One region of the Anabaena sp. 54 genome, then DNA from elsewhere that is predicted to be linked to it. Evidence: predicted binding sites of a transcription regulator. Region 1 holds the regulator's gene; the other holds the start of a gene.
The links. Region 1 encodes NtcA, which controls nitrogen genes in cyanobacteria. Its sites were predicted from a motif close to TNTGTANNNNNNNNTACANA; they were not measured.
Positions count from the first base shown of each region.

Region 2: the regulator NtcA is predicted to act here: its motif matches at 2,494-2,513, upstream of rpe (ribulose-phosphate 3-epimerase).

Region 1 is NZ_JAAVWA010000020.1:89,322-93,362, forward strand. Features, by position in the region: gene HEQ36_RS17460 (DUF3146 family protein) at 1-254, shown strand, start outside; gene HEQ36_RS17465 (pre-16S rRNA-processing nuclease YqgF) at 256-678, opposite strand; gene HEQ36_RS17470 (DUF3084 domain-containing protein) at 749-2,197, opposite strand; gene ntcA (global nitrogen regulator NtcA) at 2,411-3,082, opposite strand; gene fabI (enoyl-ACP reductase FabI) at 3,460-4,041, shown strand, end outside.
Region 2 is NZ_JAAVWA010000002.1:63,033-67,073, reverse strand. Features, by position in the region: gene HEQ36_RS02785 (hypothetical protein) at 1-81, shown strand, start outside; gene HEQ36_RS02780 (Uma2 family endonuclease) at 329-805, shown strand; gene HEQ36_RS02775 (S8 family serine peptidase) at 829-2,421, opposite strand; gene rpe (ribulose-phosphate 3-epimerase) at 2,539-3,246, shown strand.

The sequences.
Region 1 (4,041 bases):
AACGTCTGCCAGAAACTACTGCTCATGTGAGAGTTACCCGCCAATCTTGGCAACAAGGCTTTCTTGAAGGTGAAGTTAGCGCCGGTAATTTTCAGTGGCATTTCCAGTGGCATTTCCGTCGGGGAGAACTTTCTGTGAAGCCTTCCCAGGGTCGTGCTTTAATCAAAGAACCTCTAGGGCGGTTTTTAGAACAACAGGACTATCAGTTAGAACCTGGAGGGGATTATGCTTTTACAATTCGGGCTGAATTGTAAATTAGTTGTCAGTTAGTCGGTTAAGATATCGTTCAATCAGGAGAATGGCCACAATGTCATCTATTGGCCGGGGGGGTTGACGCAAACCCTTGGGTAATAGTTTAGTGATGCCTTGGGGTGGATACATCTGCCAATAGCGATCGCGTGCTTGTAAAGTGGAATAACGTTCATCAACTAAAATGATATTGGTGGGTTTGCTTAATTCCTGATTAAGTTGCTGTTTCCACTTTTTAGCCGTTGTTTGATCTCCCATCACCATTAAGGATACAGGGAATTTTTGCAGTTGTGTTTCAATATTAGCGATCGCCTCATTTGCCAAAACAACTTGATGATAAAATAGTTGTCTATCCAATCCCATCACCGCAATCCCGCATTTATCACGACCGGGATCAAATCCTAAAATTACAGGTTGTGTATTAGTCATTATTTACGTAGGGGCGCAGGGTCTGCGCCCAATATTGATTGTAGTAATTTTCAATCTTTAATTAAATTCTTCACGTACTAAAAAGAATTTGTCCATTCAAGAGGGCTACTAACTTGACTCTTAGCGGACCTACAGTATAAGTATTTTCTGCGGCTACAGCTTTGATTTCTACTTCCTGTTCCGTTTGCTGTAATTGGGTAACAAAGCGCGGAAAAGTTCCTTCTATTTGGACACTTTCGACAATTCCCGCATTGCGGGCGCGAAACTGGGAAGCGGAAATTAGTAAATCTAAGCGTTGACGCATTTGTTCAGATGTCATATTTTTTAAATCCGCTGTAGTAGTAGCCAGCACTTCCCCTGATGAAAATACGAGTTGATTTCTCGCTGCATCTGCAAAAAATTCTATTTGCTTTTCACCTCTGACATAGTTACCTGCGGAGAAAATTCGGACTACATATTCTCGACCATCTTTAATTTGTGCAACTAGTGCTTTAACCTGATCTTTAGTGACACGGAGTATTTCTTTATTAGCCGGAATAGCACCAGGTTCAGTTAATTGAATATTGGCATTGCGGTTAGCTTCCTGAAGAATTTGGATAATTGCCTGCTGTGCTGCATCAGGCTTGTCTACAGTAATTAATCCTGCCGCTATTACTTGGCCCTTTACTAAGGCTAGTTTACCCAAGCGGAGGTCACGATAGGACTGATAATATTTTTCTAGTCTGGCTACTTCCTGCTCTAAAAATTGTTGTTGTTTCTCTAATTCTTTTAAGCGAGATTCTCTAGTCATAATAACTTCTTCCCGCTGTTTAATTTCGAGGTTACGATTTTGAATAAGTTTATCTAATTTAACAATTTTGCGATCGCGTTTTTCAATTACCGTCTTCGCTTCATCAATTGCCTGTTTTGCTTCAGCGTATAATCTTTTCCGTTCCGCCTTTAACTCTTCTACTGCCGTTTGTAATGTTTGTCGCTGATTATAAAGAGTTTGTAATTCACTTCTTGCCTGTTGATACTGAATCACAATTCCACCAAGATGGCTTTGAGTTGCATTAAGTCGGGCTTGGGTTTTGGCTTGCTGATTAAGAGTGCGATTGAGTTGAGCTTGTGTGGTCTTTTGTTTAGTATTTGCTGCCTGTAATGACTTATTAATTTTCTGTAATTCTTCCTGTGCTTGACTTTGTTCTTGTTTGGCTTTATTTAACTCACTCTCAACCTGACTTTTTTGCGCTTCTGCGATTTTTAGTTGTTCCCGCTTGTTCCCCAAATCTCTTTGAATATCCTCTAATTCAAATACGCCCTTTCGCAATCCGCCATCAGCCGCAAAGAGAATTGCTAAAGTTGATGCAGAAATTAGACCGCCTGTAAAAATAGTCACAATTACAGCAGTTTTTTTCGGACGTAAATTGAAAAGTGAGAGACGAGCTTTGCCAACTCGTGTGCCGATGCGATCGCCAACGGTAGCAATTACGCCTCCCAAAATAAGAATTGCTGCAATAAGGATGTACCCGGTGGCCATTTTTAACTACCGCAATGCTGACAGATACAGCCTACTACGTTCAACCATTGTCTGTGAGTAAATGGAGTTAGGCAAAAGTAGGAATTATACAATTTTAGGACTTTCCTCCAAATTAACGGTTTAATCTCTATGGTAGTGACGCTACTTAGGGAGACCCTAAGACCGCATTACCTCAAAAATAGAAGCCGTGCCAACTCCATTTACCCATAACTTTTAAGTAAATTGCTTACTTAAAGCAACAGGTTTATGCACAGTAATCTTCTTTTTATGAATGGAAATCATTTTCTTCTCGCGTAGATCTCCCAGCAGTCTAGTGACTGTAACGCGAGTAGAGCCAATTGCCTCAGCGATCGCCTGATGGGATAACTTCAGATCAATGGTAATACCATCAGCGCAAGGAACGCCAAAATCTCGACAAAGAATCAACAAGAAACTAATTAACCTTGAACCCATATCACGGTGAGCAAGAGTTTCAATCATCATCTCCGTCTGCAAAATCCGCGAAGAAAGACCTCGCAGCATTAACATTGATAACTCTGGGTTTTCCTTCAGTGCCTGTTCAACTTGTTCAATTGGGGCTGAAAGCAATTCTACAGTAGTAAATGCCACTGCATGATAAAATCGATCAGACTTATTGCCTGTCAGCAACGACAGCACACCAAAGACGCTATTTTCTCGCAGCAGAGCCACCGTTATTTCTTCTCCTGCCTCGTACACCCTTGAGAGTTTCACAGCACCCTTGAGAAGAAAATAAACTCGTTCAGCAGGATCTCCCGGAAAAAAGATCGTCTTGTTCCGTTCAAATGTTTCCACTACCGGAGGAAAAGCCCCGGTCGCCATTTGACGAAAAACATTTGCTAGGGCTTTATCTTGTGTCACTATCATTTCTCCCTTCCCCTACCCAATGCCAGAAAAACAAAAACTAATTACCTAAGAATACACCCGAAAAATCAATAAATCACCATTAACCTTGCTGTTTTTTCCTATACCTAAACGCGGAATTCCTAGCCTTCCGTTTATAATGATACATAATTGTTGTTCCGTTTAGCTAGTAATTATTGATAAGTAGTTTCACCAATTATACTCCAAAAGTTTTGCCTCTAAAAATTGTCAATTTCTTGAGAATTTTTGTAAACATGGGCATGATTTTTTGGGGCTTACTGCTTGCTTATGGAGCATTTTGGAAAATCCCTAGCCCGATGCAGTCAAACTAGGCTCAGATTCTAGTATGCTCCTAATGATGAATTAAATTAGCAATTTCTATGCTCAATCTATCTGGAAAAAATGCCCTAGTTACAGGTATTGCCAATAACCGTTCTATCGCTTGGGGAATTGCCCAACAACTACACAAAGCCGGGGCTAATTTGGGCATTACCTACTTGCCAGATGACAAGGGTAAAATGGAAAAAAAAGTTTCTGAATTGGTAGAAACGCTCAGTCCTAGCCTATTTCTGCCCTGCAATGTTGAAAATGACGAGCAAATTCAATCTACTTTTGAAACCATCCGGCAAGAATGGGGGAAAATAGATATTCTAGTGCATTGTTTAGCCTTTGCAAAAAAAGAAGATTTGACCGGAGGTTTTAGTCAAACTTCTCGTTCTGGTTTCAATACGGCTCTGGAAGTTAGCACCTATTCACTGGTACAGTTAAGCGGTGCAGCTAAACCTTTAATGACTGAAGGCGGAAGTATTATTACTCTTACATATTTGGGAGCAGTTCGAGCAATTCCTAACTATAATGTCATGGGTGTGGCTAAAGCTGGTTTAGAAGCCAGTGTTCGCTACTTGGCAGCGGAACTCGGACCCGATAATATTCGCGTCAATGGTATTTCTGCTGGACCTATT
Region 2 (4,041 bases), on a different contig from region 1:
ACGCCCCTTAATTACTATTTCCAAGAAATGATTGAAGGACGTTCAACAGCGGATGGAATAGCAAATCTTCTCCAAGGTTAAATTGAAATTAATCTATAATTTTAAGCCTGCTATCAAACCAAATATATCACTTTCCACTCACAGTCCACCAAGCCAAAGCATAAGGTTGAGTAGGTTCATTAACTTGCTTCTTAAATGGTTCTTGTATATTCAACGATGACTTTGATGATTCACTACCTGATGAATTTTGGCTTGGTGAAACATGAGTTTTATTCCTTTGAAAAATCTGTTAAAATGATATTAATCTGATCAATCTAGGTAAATAATTATGAGATGGGAAGAAGTTTGTGAAAATAAACAATTACAAGATTTACCCTTCAAAATTGAATTAAATAAATGGGGACAAATTGTCATGAGTCCTGTAAAAATTAAACACTCTTTTTATCAAGGAAGAATCCAACGACTATTAGAATCTTTATTAAAAACTGGCGAAGTCATGCCAGAATGTGCAATCAATACATCAGACGGCGTTAAAGTTGCTGATGTCGTTTGGTGTTCAGATACAAGATTTGATCAAATTCAAGATGAAATATCAGCTTCCATAGCACCAGAAATTTGTATAGAAGTTAAATCTACGGGCAATACTATTGATGAAATGGAATTTAAGAAACAATTATATTTAGAAGCTCAAGCAATTGAAGTATGGTTATGTAATGAACAAGGTGAAATCAGGTTCTATAATCAACAAGGTGAATTAGAAAACTCTTTGTTAGTTCCTGACTTTCCTCAACAAATTAAACGCTAATCTGCTGAACTTTGTTGTATCTATCACCTTTCACCTACAGTCCACCAAGCTAAAGCATAAGGTTGAGTAGCTTCATTCACCTGCTTCTTGAATTGCACCCGAATCTTATAGTTACCATTAGTAGGAACTGGACAAAAAATATGTTCCACACTATCAACTTCACTCACAGAATCACAAACCACAACTTCATTATTTTTCCCATTTTCCTTAACTAAATAGACATCAAGATTATTTAATCCTTTATCTATAAATGTTTCCCCTATATCATATTCCTGATTATTATCTTTATCATTCAACTCCACCAAACGATCCCAACTTAAAGTAATAGCCACAAAACTATTTTGTTTCAAACTCTTTTGCAAAGCATATTCTTTAGAAGAATTAGCATTAACAGTACCATAATCCCAACCAATATGCGGAACTGGTGTATTAGGTTTCCATTCACCACCATTCAACTGTTGATAAGCTCGAAAAGCATTTAAATGACCTGCTCCCATTTGAGCATCCAGGGGAATTTTGGAATTTTTGTAAGCATTAGAAACTAACCAATCTTGATTTTGTTTATCAATTAAAGTCCTCGTCATTCCCAACCGTAAACCATCACCACTATCTTGAATCTTGTCCGCAGAATTAAGTAATATTGCTTTCATGACTTGATGACGACGAGCATCAATAGTCCAATTTGCTTGTTTAATTCGTAACTGTCTATCCACAAATTCCTGTAATAATGCCACAGTAGCCGTGACTTGTGGTGCAGCAAAACTCGTACCTGTAGATTTATTTAACTTACCATCAGGATTAAGTAAAGGAATATTCGTCCCAGGTGCAACTAAACTAATTGCACTTCTTCCCCCAATATTAAATTCTTTCCCAGCCAACCGATTTTCTATACCTTGATTAATACTCGCCAAATTAGAAACGTGAACTTTATTAAAAATTCCCTTGCGTTCTGAAGAAAAAGCCACATTAATTGCGTTAAAATTATCTGTAGGAATAGGAATCCCGCCTTTGCCTTGATTACCAGCAATGGAATAGACAACATCATGAACACGGCTAGACCAGTCAATACATAATGTTAGTAAAGCATTACCATCTAACATAGCTTCTGGTCGAGGATCACGTTCAAGAGGTTCACCAAAACTAAAATTAATCGCCCGCACATCACCACCATTTTGTAATGCAATATGTTGTGCTGATAAACACTCCTCTGGTTGACCGATTTTTTTTGTAGATCCGACAGCAGAAGAATACAGTCTGGCGTTTGGTGCGACACCAGGAAAAGCCTTATCTTGACTCACCATCACGCCAGAAACATTATAAGCATGAGGATCAACACCAACATTTGATTTAGCCGGGACGTTGCGTGAAAACACTGCAAATGGAGATACAGCCCGATTTTTAGATACGGCTTTATCCCAGCCAAACATCCCCGGACGACCAATTTCTACTTGACCAATGGCAATTTTCCGCCCAGTCAAATTATAAGGAGCTTGATGTAGCTTCAGCGCATCAATACCATTAGCACCTAAAAAATTTGCCAACTTCACCCCAGCACAGACGGGTAAAGTCAAGCAAGAAAAACCTACACTCCAAAAAAGTAGCCAATTTTTACTCATATTTTTAGGGAACAGGGAAAAGTTTTCTGAAAAATTTGAATTTTGAATTAATTTTTAATAATTTCTCCATATTTTGTTACAATGCCTACAGACGAAGACGCTTAAAACCCACTAGCCATGACCCAAAATTCATCTCAAAAGCCTATAGTTATCGCTCCATCTATCCTATCAGCAGATTTTAGCCGTCTGGGTGACGATATTCGCGCCGTAGACAAAGCGGGAGCAGATTGGATTCACGTTGATGTAATGGATGGACGTTTTGTCCCTAATATTACAATAGGTCCTCTGATTGTGGAGGCGATTCGTCCAGTTACAACCAAACCACTGGATGTCCACTTGATGATTGTGGAACCAGAAAAGTATGTAGAAGGTTTTGCTAAAGCCGGTGCTGATATTATTTCTATCCACGCAGAACACAACGCATCTCCTCACCTGCACCGCACTCTTGGACAAATCAGAGAACTCGGTAAGAAAGCTGGAGTTGTACTCAATCCGGGTACACCTTTGGAGTTAATTGAATACGTCCTAGAATTGTGCGATTTAGTGCTAATTATGAGCGTTAACCCCGGTTTTGGTGGTCAAAGCTTCATTCCTAGCGTAGTTCCTAAAATCCGCAAGTTGCGTCAAATGTGCGATGAACGCGGTTTAGATCCTTGGATTGAAGTTGACGGGGGACTAAAAGCTAATAATACTTGGCAAGTTTTGGAAGCTGGCGCTAATGCTATTGTAGCGGGTTCGGCTGTGTTCAATGCTCCTGATTATGCTGAGGCGATTACCAATATCCGTAACAGTAAGCGTCCGACTCCAGAATTAGCTGCTGTTTAATTTGATACTTGTGATTAAGTAAGACTCAGATCCCCGACTTCTTTGAGAAGTCGGGGATCTATTTTTAACGAATTGACAGAGTTTTAGATTAACTAATCAAGCAATCAGGTGTCAGATTGAAGGTTAGGCAGTGGCCGCAAATCGCACAACCAAAACAATCAACCTTGAATCTTGAACGTATACTGAGAGGGAAAATCGCGTTAAATAAGGGTTTTATCTGAAATTCTGTTCAGAAATCAAATAAGAGTCCTATCGTATGCCGAACTATTAATTAAACATCAAAACTATGTTCAAAAATAAAGGCAAAAAGCCAGACATTATAAAAAATACCTAAAATGTTAATAAATGATGCCAGTATTTATTACGGGATAAGGGTTTTAGTTGTATCTTGGGTAATCTGTTGACAATCTTTTATGATTATGTCAACATATAATAAATATGATAATGGCCAGGTTTGTGCAAAAATTCCATAATTCCATTGACAGTCATCCACATTGAGTGCTACTCTTAGAACGTGGGTGTAATAGAGCTTTTTACTTATACATCTATACATTCATTAAATTAAATGCCAGCCTAGCTGGTAGCCACGCTGACAGTCATTTTTAATATACTTTTTCTGATTTTGGCGAATCAGGAACTCCAATTCCTTAGAACAAATAGGAGTCAAATTCATTATGGCACAAAATGCCGATCTTCAACCACTTCATTTTGCAATCAGCAACTTTGAAGTTTTGGAACCCACATTCCGCACCCCCAAGTGTCACACCCCAAGAAAACCGATATATTTAGTACATA